Regions from separate parts of the Actinokineospora sp. UTMC 2448 genome, predicted to be linked through region 2. Evidence: riboswitches for the same ligand, from Rfam matches in the RefSeq annotation. Region 2 holds a riboswitch; the other holds the start of a gene.

Region 1 (8,339 bases), 330 kb from region 2:
CCGACCCCGAGCTGGCCGGACGCGACGACGCGGACGAGCTGCGGGCGGAGGCCGAGCGCGCGTTGCCCGAGCCGGGGACCGAGCGGCGCACGCACATCCCGTTCGCGCCGTCGGCCAAGAAGGCGCTGGAACTGGCCCACCGGGAGGCGCTGCGCAGGCAGGACCGCGACGTCACCGTCGAGCACCTGCTCGTCGGCGCGACGGCCTGACTTCACCGGCCGGTCCGAAAAGGATCATCCCGACGACACGCGTTCCGGCTACTGTTCGCCACGCAATTCCCACGCACAGTGACGTGATCGGAGTGTCATGGAACGGCGTAACTTCTTGCGGGTCGCGGTGGTCGGCGGCGCGGCGGCGGCGTTCGGCGGGGCGTCGTGGAGCCAGGCGTTCGCGGCGACCGCCCAGCCGGGGCCGAGCCCCTACGGCCCGCTGCAGGCCGCGGACGCCAACGGCATCCGGCTGCCCGCCGGGTTCACCAGCCGGGTCGTCGCGCGGTCCGGGCAGCGGGTGGCGGGCACCAGCTACACCTGGCACCCCGCCCCGGACGGCGGCGCGGTGTTCGCCGACGGCAGCGGGTGGATCTACGTGTCCAACAGCGAGGTCTCCAGCACCGGCGGCGTCGGCGCGATCAAGTTCAACTCCTCCGGGCAGATCACCGGGGCCTACCGCACGCTGTCCAACACCAACGTCAACTGCGCGGGCGGCGCCACGCCGTGGAACACCTGGCTGTCCTGCGAGGAGGTCTCCACCGGCCGGGTCTACGAGACCGACCCGTGGGGCGTGAACGCCGCCGTCGTCCGACCGGCGATGGGCCGGTTCAAGCACGAGGCGTGCGCCGTCGACGCCGACCACCGCTACGTCTACATGACCGAGGACGTCAGCGACGGCTGCTTCTACCGCTTCCGCCCGAACACCTGGGGCGACCTCTCCAGCGGCACGCTGCAGGTCATGAAGGGCTCCACCGCCACCAGCGGCTCGGTGACCTGGGCGAACGTCCCCGACCCCGACGGCAGCCCGACCGCGACCCGCTACCAGGTCTCCGGCGCGAAGAAGTTCAACGGCGGCGAGGGCTGCTACTACGCGGACGGCACGTGCTGGTTCACCACGAAGGGCGACGGCCGGGTGTGGGCGTACAACGCCACGAACTCGACCATCTCGCTGACCTACGACGACTCGCTCGTCAGCGGGACGGCCCCGCTCACCGGCGTCGACAACGTCACCGGCGCGTCCAACGGCGACCTGTTCGTCGCCGAGGACGGCGGCAACATGGAGATCTGCATCATCACCCCGGACGGCATCGTGGCGCCGTTCCTGCAGGTCACCGGGCAGTCCAGCTCGGAGATCACCGGCCCGGCGTTCACCCCCGCAGGCAACCGGCTGTACTTCTCCTCACAGCGCGGCACGACCGGCAGCAGCAGCGGCGGCATCACCTACGAGGTCACCGGCCCGTTCCGGAGCTGACCGGGAGGGCGGCGCGGCTCAGCCCGCGCCGCCCATCGCCTCGATCACCCCGTCGATCTCCTGGGCGAGGCTCACGTCGCACTGGGTGAGCCCGTTCGCCGAGTGCGTGGTGCAGCGGAAGGTCAGGGTCCGCCACCGGATGTCGATGTCGGGGTGGTGGTTGTCGTTCTCGGCGATCTCGGCGACCCGGTTGACCACCTGGATCGCCTGGGAGAACGACTCCAGCTCGACCTCGCGCACCAGGGCGCCGTCGTCGAGGCGCCACGCGGTGAGCACGCCGAGCGCCTTGCCCACCTCGGTCTCGTTCAGCAGTTCAGCCATGGCCCCCATCCTGGCCCGATCGCGGGGCGTACGCTCGACGCTGCCACGGGAGTCCGGTAGCGCCGGGCTGAGAGGAGGGCGTGGAGCCCTCGACCGTCACACCTGATCAGGGTCATGCCTGCGCAGGAAGGGCCTCGTGGCGCGCACGCCCCGAGGAGGATGTCCCATGCGTCGAATGGCGATCGCCCTGTTCGCCCTGCTGCTGGCGGGTTGCTCGCTCAGCGGAGACGACAAGCCGGGTGACCGCACAGTCGTGCTGGTCACCCACGACTCGTTCGCCCACGACCCGGCGGTGTTCGACAGGTTCACCGCCGAGACCGGCATCCGCGTGGAGGTGCGCAAGAGCGGCGACGCGGGCGCGCTGACCAACCAGCTGGTGCTCACCAAGGCCAGCCCGCTGGGCGACGTCGCCTTCGGCGTCGACACCACCTTCGCCTCCCGCGCGCTGGACGAGGGCGTCTTCGCCGAGTACCGCTCACCCGCGGCGGCCGAGGGGCCGCAGCGCTACGCCGTCGATGACAGCGGCAGGTTGACCGCGGTCGACGTGGGCGACGTGTGCGTCAACGTCGACGTCGCCGCGCTGGAGTCCCGCGGCCTTCCCGTGCCCACCGGCTACGCCGACCTGGCCGACCCGAAGTACAAGGACCTGCTCGTCGTCGAGGACCCGGCGACGTCGTCGCCCGGCCTGGCGTTCCTGCTCGGCACCGTGGCGAGCTTCCGCGACGGCTGGGTCGGGTACTGGGAGAAGCTGCGCGCCAACGGCGTGCTCGTCGTCAGCGGCTGGGAAGAGGCCTACACGCAGGAGTTCTCCGGCTCGTCGGGCCAGGGGCCGCGCCCGATCGTGGTGTCCTACGCGTCCTCGCCGTCGGCGGAGATCGGCGAGGACGGCGAGCCGCGCACGCGGGCCGTGCTGGACACCTGCTTCCGCCAGGTCGAGTACGCGGGCGTGCTCGCCAACGCCAAGAACCCCGAGGACGCGGGCAAGGTGGTCGACCTGCTGCTGTCCCCGGAGTTCCAGCGGACCGTCCCGGAGATGATGTACGTCTACCCGGCGCGCGAGGGCGTCGAACTGCCCGAGGCGTGGGCGAAGGCCGCGCCGCTGCCGGAGAACCCGGCAACGCTGCCCGCGGCCGAGATCCAGGCGAACCGGGAGCGGTGGATCGAGCAGTGGCGCGCGGCCGTCCAGGGCTGAGCCCGGCCCTGCTGGGCCTGCTGCCGCTGGCGTTCCTGGCGGTGTTCTTCGCCTGGCCGGTGGGCGCGATCGTCCGGCTCGGCTTGGACGCCGCCGCGCTCGACGTGCTCGCCGATCCCAGCACCTGGCGGATCGTGGCGTTCACCCTCGGGCAGGCGGCCGCGGCGACGCTGGTCGCGGTGGTCGCCGGTCTGCCGGTGGCGTTCCTGCTGGCCAGGGTCGCCCTGCCGGGCATGGCGGTGGTCCGCGCGCTGGTGCTGGTGCCGTTCGTGCTGCCCACGGTCGTGGTCGGGCTGGCCTTCCGCGGCCTGCTCGGCGGCGGGGTGCTGCCGATCGTGCTGGCCAACGCGTTCTTCAACGTCGCGGTCGTCGCCCGCACGGTCGGCGGGCTGTGGGCGCACCTCGACCGACGGGCCGAGGACGCCGCGCGCTCGCTGGGGGCGTCGCGGTGGCGGACGTTCACCGCGGTGACCCTGCCCGCGCTCACGCCCGCGCTGGGGTCGGCGGCCGCGGTCGTGTTCCTGTTCTGCGCGACCAGCTTCGGCGTGGTCCTGCTGCTGGGCGGGGCGCGGTTCCGGACGCTGGAGACCGAGATCTACCTGCGCACGGTCGAGCTGCTGGACCTCTCGGGCGCGAGCGCGCTGTCGTTGGTGCAGGTCACCGCGGTGGTCGTGGTGCTGGTCCTGGGCGCGCGGGCACGGCGCAGGCGCGAGGCCGCGCTGAAGCTGCGCGCGCGGGTGGAGAGCGCGCGGCGTCCGGTCGGCGGTGAGTGGTGGGTCGTCGGGGCCGCGTACGCGGTGGTGGCGCTGTTGGTCGTGCCGATCGCGTCCCTGGTGGCGCGGTCCGTCGACGGTGGTTTCGCCGGGTACAGGGCGCTGTCGGGCACCGGGCACGCGGGGTCGCTGTCGGTCACCGGGTGGGAGGCCGCGGCCAACTCGCTGCGCACGGCGACGGACGCGACCGTGCTGGCGCTGGTCCTCGGGGTGAGCGCGGCGGTGGCGCTGGTGTCGCTGCGTCGGGCGCGGTTCATCGACGCGCTGGACACCGCGCTGATGCTGCCGCTGGGGGTGTCGGCGGTGACGGTCGGGTTCGGCTACCTGATCACGCTGGACGCGCTGCCCGGCGACCTGCGCACCTCGGCGGCGCTCGTGCCGCTGGCGCAGGCGCTTGTCGTGACACCGTTGGTGATCCGGCTCGTCCTGCCGGTGCTGAGGTCGATCGACGAGCGGCTGCGCCAGGCGGCGGCGACGCTGGGCGCGGGCCCGTGGCGGGTGTGGCGGGAGGTCGACCTGCCGCTGGCGGGCCGCTCCCTGCTGGCCGCCGCGGGGTTCGGGTACGTCGTCGCGCTGGGCGAGTTCGGCGCGACCAGCTTCCTGGCCCGTCCCGACACCGCGACCCTCCCGGTCGTCATCGGGCGGCTGGTGTCGCGGCCGGGGGAGCTGAACTCGCAGATGGCGTACGCCGCGTGCACGCTGCTCATGGTGGTGACCGTCGCGGTGGCCCTGGTCGTGGAACGCCTGCGCGCGGGCGAGTTGGGGGAGTTCTGATGCTGTCCGTCTCCGGGCTCACCGTGCGGTACGGGTCGGTCACCGCGGTGTCCGATGTGGACCTGTCGATCGGCGACGGCGAGGTGTTGGCGCTGCTGGGGCCGTCCGGCTGCGGCAAGTCGACGTTGCTGCGCGCGGTCGCGGGTCTGGAGCCCGCCGAGGGGACCGTCTGCTGGGATGGCGCGGACCTGGCGGACGTGCCGGTGCACCGCCGCGGCTTCGGCCTGGTCTTCCAGGACGGCCAGCTGTTCCCGCACCGGGACGTGGCGGGCAACGTGGCCTTCGGCCTGCGGATGCAGGGGCGCAAGTCGCCCGAGCGCGTGGCCGAGTTGTTGACGTTGGTCGGGTTGGCGGGCTACGAGTCCCGGCGCGTGACGTCACTGTCCGGGGGTGAACAGCAGCGCGTCGCTCTGGCCCGTGCGCTGGCCCCGCGTCCCCGCCTGCTGCTGCTGGACGAGCCACTGTCCGCTTTGGACAGGGCCATGCGCGAGCAACTGGCCATGGACCTCGCCACCCTCCTGCGCGCCGCCGGGACCACCGCCATGGTCGTCACCCACGACCACGACGAGGCCTTCACCCTCGCCGACCGGGTCGCGGTGATGAACGCGGGCCGCGTCAACCAGACCGGCGACCCCGCGGAGGTCTGGCGGCGCCCGGTGGACGAGGAGACCGCCCGCTTCCTGGGCTGCACGACCTTCCTCCCCGGAAGGGTGGCGAACGGCGTGCTGACGTGCGAGTTCGGCGCCATCCCCCTGTCCGCCCCGGATGGTGCCGTCCACGTGGGCCTCCGCCCCGCCGCCCTGCGCCCGGCCCCCGCTGGTGTCGCAGGCAAGGTGACCGGCCGCGTCCACCGCCACGACCACGTCCGTCTGGTCGTGGACGCGGGCCGGGCGGTGGACGCCGTGGCCGAGGTGACCAACGCCCCTTCCGTGGGCGACGAGGTGACTCTGGCGTTGGACGAGACGGGAGTGGCGATCATCGGCCCCTGACCGCACGAACACCCGACGCCCCCGCTCTCCCGACACCGACCTGCCGCGATCGGAGCGCCGCGGCCGACGAGCCTCACGATCTCCAGCCTCGCCCCGAGCCGCCGCCCGCCTGAGGCGGACCGCGGCCGGAAGTCCGCTCAGCCGTCCCGGGTGAGCATGCGGGAGAGGGCCACGGAGTAGCCGATGAGGATGTAGCAGCCTGCTCTGAGGACGCCTTCGGTGAGGGTGGGCCAGGGGAGGGGGTCGCGGGCGACCTCGCCGATGGATTCCCAGCCGGAGGTGATCAGGACCGGGTCCAGCCAGTCGAGGGCGGGGATGGCGCTGAGGACGCCGGAGACGATCAGGAGGCCGAGGGCCACCGAGAGGACGATCAGCGGGTGGTCCGTCCAGGCCGAGACGGCCAGGCCGACCGCGGCGACGCCCCAGATCTGGATGGCGACCAGGAGCGCGGTCAGCAGGACGCGCCCCAGGCCGTCGGCGAAGGGGAGGCGGGTGGCGGAGACGGTCAGCATGCCGTCGCCGCCGAGCAGGATGATCCCGGTGATCGTGCCGGTGGCGGCCATCAGGAGGCACGCCAGCAGGGTCACCGTGGCGATCCCGAACGCCTTGATCGCCAGCAGGCGGGGCCTGCTCACCGGCGCCACCAGCAACGAGCGCAACGTCCCGTTGGTCGACTCCCCCGCCAGCGCGTCGGCGGCGAGGGTGGCGCCCACCAACGGCAGCAGCATGGTCAACGCCGCGAGCAGGGAGAAGATCGGCAGCATCAGCCCGTTCCCCGCCACCAGCGTCGACAGCCCCTCCCCGACCGGCCCATCCCCATCCGCGGCGATGCGGATGGCGATGCCCGCGATCACCGGCACAGCCGCCAGCAAACCGAGACCGACCAGCGTGCGCGGCCTGCGCAGCATCATCCGCAGCTCGGAGCGGAGCAGCCGCGCGATGGGGGCTTTGGTGCGTGGCAGCGGTATGGCCATGGGGGTCATCGCGGGCCTCCGGTCGCGGCCGGTTCGGTGGCGGTGTCCGCGGTTCCCGGTATGGCCGCCGGTAGACCGAGGCTGACCAGGTTGCGTGGTGTGCGCAGCGTCCGGCGCTGCTCGGAGTGGAGTAGGCGTGCGACGGGGGCTTTGGTGCGGGGCAGTGGTGTGGCGATGGTGGTCATCGCGGGCCTCCGGTCGCGGCCGATTCGGTGGCGGTGCTCGCAGTCCCCGGTATGGCCGCTGGCAGTCCGAGGCCGACCAGGGTGCGCGGCCTGCGCACCATCATCCGCAGCTCGGAGCGGAGCAGCCGCGCGATGGGGGCTTTGGTGCGTGGCAGTGGTGTGGCGATGGTGGTCATCGCGGGCCTTCGGTCGTGGCCGGTTCGGTGGCGGTGCCTGCGGTGCCCGCGGTGCCCGCGGTCCCCGGCACGGCTGCGGTTAGACCGCAGTCGACCGGGGTGCGGAGCATCCGGCGCGGTTCGGAGCGCGGCGGCTGCTTGATCGGGGTCTTGGCGAATCCGGGGGACATCGGTTCGGATGGTGGTCGGTCGAGGTGGGCCGGGGGGTGGGGCCTGTGCGGTGTGGTGGGCGGTTCGGGGCGCAGGGGTTGGGTGGTGGGGGGCTGGGTGTGTGGTGGTGGCTTGGCCATGGCGGTCATCGTGCGTCTCCGATCATGGCCAGTTCGGCGTCCAGGGAGTCGGTGGGGCTGGGTTCGGTCAGGCGGGCGAAGAGGTCCTCCAGGCCGGTGCGCTGCCTGCGGACCTCGTGGACGGGGACGCCTGCGCGCACCAGGGTCTCCACCACTGCCGGGGCGGTTGTGGTGGTGAGGTCGGCGAGGATGCCGTTCGGCACGGCGCGGGCCGGGATGCGGTTGTCGCGCAGCGCGTCCACGGCGTGGGTGACGTCTGGAGTGGACACCAGCAGGCCCGCGCTGTCGGCGTCCAGCAGGGTGGTCAGGTCGCCCTGGGCCACGACCGTGCCCTGGTGCAGGACGGCCACGTGGGTGCAGGTGGCCTCCACCTCGGCGAGCAGGTGCGAGGACACCAGCACCGTCGTGCCCGCCGCGTGGAGGTCGGCGATGACGGCGCGGACGTCGCGGGTGCCCGCCGGGTCGAGGCCGTTGGTCGGCTCGTCGAGGATGACGAACCGGCGTGGGGCCAGCAGGGCAGCGGCCAGGCCGAGGCGCTGCTTCATGCCCAGCGAGTAGGCCTTGAACCGGCGGTCGGCCGCCCCCGCGAGGCCGACCCGCTCCAATGCCTCGGACACCGCTGCCGGGATCGCCTGGGTGGCCAGCGCGGGCTCGGCGGCACCCATCCGCAGCAGGTTCTCCCGCCCCGACAGGAACGGGTGGAACCCCGGTCCCTCCACCAGCGCCCCCACCTCGGGCAGCGCCCGGGGCAGGCCGTCCGGCAGCCGGTGCCCCAGCAGCTCGACCTCGCCCGCCGTGGGCTCGACGAGGCCGAGCAGCATGCGGATCGTGGTGGTCTTGCCCGAGCCGTTCGGCCCGAGCATCCCCATCACGGACCCGGTGGGGACCTCGAGGTCGACGTGGTCGACAGCCACTGTCCCCCGGTACACCTTGCGCAACCCCCGTGTGCGCGCGGCCGCGACCATCGTCGACCCCCCGGTCACTTCGTCGCCAGCGCTTCGGCCAGGACCTGCTGCGGCACGGCGCCCAGGGCGACCCGGCCGTCGGTGGTCACCAGGGCGGTGCCGACCTTGGTCGTGATCGCGTACCCGGTGCCGAACTCCCCGGTCACCTCGCTGCCGAACTGGCTCAGCAGGGCCATCGGGTCGGTCTCATCGCCGTTCTCCGACGGGACCGGCGTGGACATGATCTGGGTGGGCACCTT
Region 2 (8,339 bases):
GAGCGCGCCGGTGTCGCGCGCCGCCGAGCAGGTGATCGACGCCGAGGTGGTGGCGCCGGAGCGGACCGAGACCCCGGTCCCCCTGACCGACCTGGTGGGCGCCCGGGAGGCAGCGCGGACCCTCGGCGAGTGGTTCGAGCTGGCGTTCACCCGGCCGGAGCTGCTGGCGCGGCTGGGCGCGGCGGCCCGGCTCGGGGTGCTGGTGACGGGCCCGGAGGGTGTGGGCAAGGCGACGCTGGTCCGGTCGGTGGCCGACGCCGCGGAGGCCCGGGTGGTGGAGCTGACCGCGCCGACGGTGGCCGTGCTGGAGCCCAACGCGGCCGCGGCCCGGGTGCGCTCGGCGATCGAGGCCGCGCAGGCCGCGACGCCGTCGGTGCTGCTGATCACCGACGTCGACGCGCTGCTGCCCGCCGCCGACCAGCCGCCGGTCGCGCCGGTCGTGCTGGACGCGCTGCGGGCCGCGGTCGAGCACCCCCGGCTGGCGCTGGTGGCCACGACCGCGCACCCGGAGGGCGTCGACCGGCGGCTGCGCGGGCCGGACCTGATCGACCGCGAGCTGTCCGTGCCGCTGCCGGACGCGCGCGGGCGCACCGAGCTGCTGCGTGTGCTGTTCCGGGACGTGCCGGTGGAATCCGATGTGGACTTCGGCGCGCTGGCCGCGCGCACGCCCGGCTTCGTCGCCGCCGACCTGATCGCCGTGCGCCGGGAGGCCGCGATCCGCGCCGCCCTGCGCGACCGCGACGCCGACGAGCCCCGGGTGGTGCAGGACGACCTGATGGGGGCCGTGCAGACGATCCGGCCGACGTCGATGTCGTCGAGCCTGAACACCGGCGGGATCACCCTGGACGACGTCGGCGACATGGCCGAGACCAAGCAGGCGCTGACCGAGGCCGTCCTGTGGCCGCTGCGCTACCCGGACTCCTTCGCCCGCCTCGGCGTGGCCCCGCCGCGCGGGGTGCTGCTGTACGGGCCGCCCGGCGGCGGCAAGACGTTCCTGCTGCGCGCGATGGCGGGCACGGGCCAGCTGAACGTGCTCGCGGTCAAGGGCGCCGAGCTGATGGACAAGTGGGTCGGCGAGTCCGAGCGGGCGGTGCGCGACCTGTTCCGCAGGGCCGCGGACGCCGCCCCCGCGCTGATCTTCCTCGACGAGGTCGACGCGCTGGCGCCCCGGCGCGGGCAGTCGTCGGACTCCGGCGTCGCCGACCGCGTCGTGGCGGCCCTGCTGACCGAACTGGACGGTGTGGAGCCGCTGCGGGACGTAATCGTGGTGGGCGCGACCAACCGGCCCGAGCTGGTCGACCCGGCCCTGCTGCGGCCGGGACGGCTGGAGCGGCTGATCTACGTCCCGCCGCCGGACACCGAGGCGCGCGCGGCGATCCTGGCGGCCACGGCGCGCAACACGCCGCTGGCGGAGGACGTGGACCTGGCGGCGTACGCCGAGGAGCTGGAGGGCTACTCGGCCGCCGACTGCGCCGCCCTGATCCGCGAGGCCGCGCTCACCGCGATGCGCGAGTCCCTGGACGCCAAGATCGTCACCGCCGCCCACCTGGCGACGGCCCGCGACCGGGTCCGCCCGTCACTGGACCCCGCGCAGCTGGCAGCCCTGGAGGCATACGCCCAAAGCCGCGCGTAGTCAATTCCAGATGACGGCATCATCTGGGCGGTCATGTCAGATGATGCCATCATCCGATCGACCGCGCCAGATGATGCGATCATATGATCAGGCCATCCAGATGATCGCGTCATATGACGGCGTCATCGGGATGGTCAGATCATCCGGATGATGCGACCATCCGGGTGGTCAGGCGAAGGGGTCGTCGCTGGTGGCGGGGTCCCATGACAGGCCGGGGGTGCCCCACTTGTTGGCCTTGAGCATGCGCTTGGCATCGCGGGAGTTCCGGCCGACCAGGCGGTTGAGGTAGAGGAGGCCGTCGAGGTGGTCGGTCTCGTGCTGCAGGCACCGGGCGAAGAAGCCGGTGCCCTCGACCTCGATCGGGTTGCCGTCGACGTCCTGCCCGGTCACCTTGGCCCAGGACGCGCGGCCCGTCGGGAACGCCTCGCCGGGCACGGACAGGCAGCCCTCCAGGTCGTCCTCCGGGTCCGGCATGCCCTCGGGGACCTCACTGGTGGTCAGCACCGGGTTGACCACGTGCCCGTAGTGGCGGGTGCCCTCGTCGTCGGGGCAGTCGTAGACGAACACGCGCAGGCCGATCCCGATCTGGTTCGCGGCGAGGCCGACCCCTCTGGCGGCGGCCATGGTCTCGAACATGTCGTCGACGAGGGCCTTGAGCTCGGCGTCGAACGCCTCGACCGGCTTGGTGGGCTGGTGCAGCACCGGCTCGCCGACGATCCGGATCGGGTGAACTGTCATACCCGCAGGGTAGAAGGAGATGACCGGGACGCGCCGGGGGACGTGACGATCACCTGGCCCGCTCACGTGGTGTAATGACCGCACGCGCCAGCGAAGTCGCCCGCGAGGAGCAGATGGACGCCGCCGAAGTGCCAGCCGAGGCCCCCGGTCTCAGCGACCGGGACCGAGCCTTCCTCGCCTTCGAGCGCCAGTGGTGGAAGGCCGCGGGCGCGAAGGACAAGGCGATCCGCGAGACCTTCGGCCTGTCCAGCACCCGCTACTACCAGCTGCTCAACGCCCTCCTCGAGACGCAGGAGGCCATGGCGGCCGACCCCATGCTGGTCAAGCGGCTGCGCAGGCTACGAGCCACCCGACGCGCCCGACGGCTGGGATTGGAGCCCCGATGACCACCGAACCGATGCGCCCCGCGCGGATAGCGGGACTGGCGCTGCTCGGCGTGGCGGCGGTCGCCACCGTGCTGGGCGTCGTCACGCTGCTCGGCGGCAACGGCGAGCCCAGCGCCGGTCAGACGAGCATCACCCTGCCCGCGGGCAGCACCACCCCGCCGACCGGCGCCACCACGGAGATCTCCGGCCCCGGCACCACCACCCCGCTCCCCCCGACGACCGGCGCGACCCAGCCCCCCACGGCCACCACCGAGCCCAGCGCCGTGCCCACCGCCCCCGGCGGCGGCCCCGGCACCACCGGCGGCCCGGGCGCCCCCGGCTCCCCCGACAACCGGCCGTCCTATCCGGACATGCAGGTCCGGGTCTACAACAACAGCACCATCAGCGGCCTCGCCGACCGCGCCGCCGCCGACCTCAGGGCAGCGGGCTGGAACGTCGTGGAGGTCGGCAACCACCAGGGCAGGCTCCACGAGACGACGGTGTACTTCCGCCCCGGCACCGACGAGGAGGCCGCCGCCCGCGCCCTCGCCGCCGCCTTCAAGATCCGCGTGGAACCCCGCTTCGCAGGCATCGAGAACGCCAGCCCCGGCGTCATCGTCATCGTCACCAAGGACTGGGCCGAGCGCGCCCCAAGCAAGGGCTGAGGCTGTCGAAGGCCCGGCGATAACGGGTAACGCCTACCGCTTCACCGACGACGCACAGCAGGTCCGACGACCAAGGGGCCTGCGTGCGCGGTGTGGTGATTCTGCTGATGGTCCTGCTCGGTGCCTCCGGCTGCTCCACCGCAGTGGTCGGGCACCCGTCATCTGAACCCCTGCGCGCAACCGAGGTCATCCTCCTCAGTCCCATGTCCGCCCCGGAGGACACGGCGCGGTGGCGGATCACCGAGGAGGCGGTAGGCGACTGCCACTCGTCGAGCATCAGCCCGGCGAACTCCCGGGCCCGCCGGTGCTTCACGGAGGACTCGCAGGTCCTCGACCCTTGCTACGTGTCGCCCTTCGCCGGATCGGACGAGGCGCTTTGCCTGTCGGACCCCACGGGCGGCGACGCGGTCAGAATCGTCATCACGTCCGATGCGTCAGGGCCGCCCGGTGACGCTCCCCCCTCGGGCAACCCGTGGTTCCTCGAGCTGGAGGACGGCCAGCGCTGCGGGATGATGGGCGGCGCGACGACCACGCTCAGCGGGATGCGCATGAACTACGCCTGCGATGACGGTTACGGATACGGCGACGTCGAGCAGAGCGCGAAGATCTGGACGCTGTTCTTCCAGTCCGATGGTTCGCCCGAGGTCATCGAGGTTTCGGTGCGGACGGCGTGGTTCTGAGGGGTCGGTGAAAACCGCTTTCCCCCGACCGGCCGACGCACGCACCATCTGCGGGTATGACCGGTTCCAGCATCGTCGCCTTCCTCGTCGCGTCGTTCACCCTGGCCATGGTGCCTGGGGTGGGGACGGCGATGCTGCTGCGACAGTCCGTGCGCGGGGGCCGGAAGGCGGCGGTGGCGACCGTGGTGGGGATGGAGGTCGGGGTCGCCGTGTGGGCGTTGGCGGCGGCGTTGGGGCTGTCGGTGTTGTTGGTGGCCTCTGAGATCGCCTACCAGGGGTTGCGGATCGCCGGGGTGGTCGTGCTCATTGGGTTCGGGATCAAGGCGCTGCTCGCTCGGGGTGCCGGGGAGCTGGGGGAGGCGCCGGGCGGGAGCGGCTTCCGGTCGGGGCTGGTGGTGAACCTCGCCAACCCGAAGCTCGCCGTGTTCGCGGTGTCGTTCCTGCCGCAGTTCGTCGAGCCGGACGCCGGGCGGTGGGTGCTGGTGCTGCTGGCCGCCGCCTGGGTCGTCATCGACACGATCTGGTACCTGCTCGTCCTCGCCCTGCTCACGCGGGTGATGGACGCCCTGAAGCGGCCCCGGGTGCGGACGGTCCTGGAGCGCATCTCCGGGGTCGCCCTGGTCGGCCTCGGGATCAAGCTCGCCGTCGAGGGCTAGGCGCGCCAGGGCAGGTCGGGGAGGGCCGTCATCGCGGCGTAGCCGGGCGACTCGGCCAGTTCCTCGGCCCGCCCGGCCAGCAGCAGGACGCGGATGCGCCGGGCCTGCGCCGCGGTGAACGTCTCGCCGACGAGCAGGAACGGCAGCGTCAGCCGCCAGAACGCGACCACGGTGTCGCGGTGGCGGTCGGCAGCGCGCAGTGCGGCGACGGCCACCCGCAGGGTGTGCTCGTTCTGCGTCATCGCCACCGGCATGCCGCCGTGGTCCCACGCCCAGCGGGACTGGTCGGCGCGGGCGCAGGTCAGGCAGCCCGGGTCGCCGGTGCCGAGTTCGGCGCGGCAGGCCGGGCACGGGATCAGCCGCAGCGCCCAGTCGGTGCACGTCCACGGGTACACCCCGGCTGGCTCGGCGAGCACGTCGGCGGCCAGGTCGCGGTCGGCGGTGTCGTCGCCGCGCAGGGCCTCCCAGTCGGCCTTCCAGTACGCGTCGACGGCATCGGCGCAGGTGGCGCACGTCGGGTAGCCCCGGCCGAGCGGGTCGCCGCAGCCCGCGCACGGCCGCACCGCATCGGGTCGGGCCAGGAGCCGCGCTCCCGGCGGGTACGGCCGCGCCATGGTCGACAACCCTAATGCTCACTTGGCAGCCACGCCCCCCGCCGGCTAGGGTCGGCCTCGGAGAAAACCCAGAACGCGGGAGCTCGCGCCAAGGCGGGCTGAGAGGGCGACCGACACCGGTGTCGCCGACCGCTGAACCTGACCGGGTAATGCCGGCGTAGGAAGGACAGCGTCCCCGTGACCGCTCTTGACGACCGTTCCGTGCGTCCTGCCGTCACCACCGGGCCCATCGAGGGCTCGCACAAGCGCTACACCGAGGTGGACGGCCTGCGCGTCCCCGTGCGCCGGGTCGAGCTGACCAACGGCGAACACCTCGACCTCTACGACACCTCCGGCCCGTACACCGACGCCGATGCCCACATCGACGTCCACTCCGGACTCCCGCGGCTGCGCGAGTCCTGGATCGCCGAGCGTGAGCCGGTGAACGGCGCCGTCACCCAGCTGGCGTACGCCAAGGCCGGGATCATCACCAAGGAGATGCGCTTCGTCGCCGCGCGCGAGGGCATGGACCCCGAGTTCGTGCGGCAGGAGGTGGCGATCGGCCGGGCGGTGATCCCGGTCAACCGCCGCCACCCCGAGGTCGAGCCCGCGATCATCGGCAAGAAGTTCCTTGTCAAGATCAACGCCAACATCGGCAACTCGGCGGTGACCTCCTCGATCGAGGAGGAGGTGGAGAAGATGGTGTGGGCGACCCGCTGGGGCGCCGACACGATCATGGACCTGTCCACCGGCAAGCGCATCCACGAGACCCGCGAGTGGATCATGCGCAACTCCCCCGTGCCGGTCGGCACCGTGCCGATCTACCAGGCGCTGGAGAAGGTGAACGGCGACCCGGCCAAGCTCAGCTGGGAGGTCTACCGCGACACCGTGATCGAGCAGTGCGAGCAGGGCGTCGACTACATGACGGTGCACGCGGGCGTGCTGCTGCGGTACGTGCCGCTCACCGCGCGGCGCGTCACCGGCATCGTCTCCCGCGGCGGCTCGATCATGGCGGCGTGGTGCCTGGCCCACCACAAGGAGTCGTTCCTCTACACGCACTTCGAGGAGCTCTGCGACATCCTGCGCGCCTACGACGTGACCTTCTCCCTCGGCGACGGCCTGCGCCCCGGCTCGATCGCCGACGCCAACGACGAGGCCCAGTTCGCCGAGCTGCGCACCCTCGGTGAGCTGACGCACATCGCCAGGGCCAAGGACGTCCAGGTGATGATCGAGGGACCCGGGCACGTGCCGATGCACAAGATCGCCGAGAACGTGCGGCTGGAGGAGGAGCTGTGCGGCGAGGCGCCGTTCTACACCCTCGGTCCACTCGCGACGGACGTGGCGCCCGGCTACGACCACATCACCTCGGCCATCGGCGCGGCGCAGATCGGCTGGCTGGGCACGGCGATGCTGTGCTACGTCACGCCCAAGGAGCACCTGGGCCTGCCCAACCGCGATGACGTCAAGACCGGCGTCATCACCTACAAGATCGCCGCGCACAGCGCCGACCTGGCCAAGGGCCACCGGCGCGCGCAGGAGCGCGACGACGCGCTGTCCAAGGCGCGCTTCGAGTTCCGCTGGACCGACCAGTTCAACCTCTCGCTCGACCCGGACACCGCGCGCTCGTTCCACGACGAGACGCTGCCCGCCGAGCCCGCCAAGACCGCGCACTTCTGCTCGATGTGCGGGCCGAAGTTCTGCTCGATGAAGATCACCCAGGACGTGCGCCGCTACGCCGAGGAGCACGGGCTCGACTCCGCGGAGGCCATCGAGGCGGGCATGGCCGCCAAGTCCGAGGAGTTCGCCGACCAGGGCGGCAAGGTGTACCTGCCGGTGGTCAAGTGACCCCGCCGCGGGCGCTCACGATCGCCGGGTCGGACTCCGGCGGCGGCGCCGGGCTGCAGGCCGACCTGCGCACGTTCTTCGCCTGCGGCGTGCACGGCATGACCGCCGTGACCGCGGTGACGGTGCAGAACTCCGTGGGCGTCAGCGGCTATACGGTGATCCCGCCGGAGGTGGTGGCCGCGCAGATCCGCGCGGTCGCCACCGACATCGGCGTGCAGGCGGCGAAGACGGGCATGCTGGCCACCGCGGAGACCATCGCCGCGGTGGCCGCCGCTGTCGACGAAGTCCACATCGGACCGCTCGTGGTCGATCCGGTGGCCGCGTCGATGCACGGCGACCAGCTGCTGCGCGACGAGGCGCTGGACGCGCTGAAGACGCTGCTGTTCCCGCGCGCGACCCTGATCACCCCGAACCTCGACGAGGTCCGGCTGCTGACCGGCATCGACGTGACCGACCGGGCCGGGCAGCGGGAGGCGGCCAGGGCGCTGCACGCGTTCGGCCCGGAGTGGGTGCTGGTCAAGGGCGGGCACCTGTGGACCGACCCGTCCTGTGTGGACCTTCTTTACGACGGATCGGAGTTCGTCGAGCTGGACGGTCCGCGCTTCGACGTGCGCCACACCCACGGCAGCGGTGACACGCTGGCGTCGGTGGTCACCTCGGCGCTGGCGAAGGGCAACACGCTGCCGGACGCCGTGCGCGCGGCGAAGGCGTTCATCGTGGAGTCGGTGCGGCACGCGTACCCGCTGGGGGCGGGCGTCGGCCCGGTGTCGCCGCTGTGGCGGCTGCCGGACGCGGCGGCGTTCCTCACTCCGCCAGCAGCGACTCCAGCACGGGGATAGCGGCGACCAGGGTGGCCAGCTCGGCCTCGGTGAGCCGGTCGAGCCGCTTGCCGAGGTCGCGCACCCGGTTGGAGCGCACGCCGGAGACGATCCGCGCGCCCTCCTCGGTGGCCTTCACCAGCCATGCCCGCCGGTCGGCCGGATCGGGCTCGCGCCCGACGTAGCCCGCCTCCACGAGCGCGGCCACGATCCGCGACATCGTCGGCGCGGCCACGTTCTCCCGCGCGGCGAGGTCACCGAGCCGCTGCTCGCCCGATGTGACCAAAGTGGACAAAGCCGAGATCGACCCGTGGCCGAGCCCGGCACTGCCGGACCGCCGCAGCGA

The links. A riboswitch is a leader RNA that binds a small molecule or an ion and turns the genes downstream of it on or off. The one in region 2 is predicted to bind thiamine pyrophosphate.
Region 1: another riboswitch for thiamine pyrophosphate. It lies ahead of Actkin_RS03850 (thiamine ABC transporter substrate-binding protein); the one in region 2 lies ahead of thiC (phosphomethylpyrimidine synthase ThiC).

Annotation. Positions count from the first base shown of each region.
Region 1 covers NZ_CP031087.1:783,951-792,289, forward strand. The annotation lists gene Actkin_RS03835 (Clp protease N-terminal domain-containing protein) at 1-209, shown strand, start outside; gene Actkin_RS03840 (alkaline phosphatase PhoX) at 307-1,461, shown strand; gene Actkin_RS03845 (4a-hydroxytetrahydrobiopterin dehydratase) at 1,480-1,782, opposite strand; TPP riboswitch at 1,818-1,929, shown strand; gene Actkin_RS03850 (thiamine ABC transporter substrate-binding protein) at 1,949-2,974, shown strand; gene Actkin_RS03855 (ABC transporter permease) at 2,938-4,521, shown strand; gene Actkin_RS03860 (ABC transporter ATP-binding protein) at 4,521-5,510, shown strand; gene Actkin_RS03865 (ABC transporter permease) at 5,648-6,484, opposite strand; gene Actkin_RS03870 (hypothetical protein) at 6,842-7,015, opposite strand; gene Actkin_RS03875 (ABC transporter ATP-binding protein) at 7,141-8,100, opposite strand; gene Actkin_RS03880 (LolA family protein) at 8,115-8,339, opposite strand, start outside.
Region 2 covers NZ_CP031087.1:449,984-458,322, reverse strand. The annotation lists gene Actkin_RS02305 (AAA family ATPase) at 1-1,633, shown strand, start outside; gene Actkin_RS02300 (peptide deformylase) at 1,802-2,371, opposite strand; gene Actkin_RS02295 (DUF3263 domain-containing protein) at 2,485-2,757, shown strand; gene Actkin_RS02290 (LytR C-terminal domain-containing protein) at 2,754-3,401, shown strand; gene Actkin_RS02285 (hypothetical protein) at 3,485-4,081, shown strand; gene Actkin_RS02280 (LysE family translocator) at 4,138-4,737, shown strand; gene Actkin_RS02275 (hypothetical protein) at 4,734-5,351, opposite strand; TPP riboswitch at 5,417-5,532, shown strand; gene thiC (phosphomethylpyrimidine synthase ThiC) at 5,529-7,175, shown strand; gene thiD (bifunctional hydroxymethylpyrimidine kinase/phosphomethylpyrimidine kinase) at 7,172-8,014, shown strand; gene Actkin_RS02260 (MarR family winged helix-turn-helix transcriptional regulator) at 7,980-8,339, opposite strand, start outside.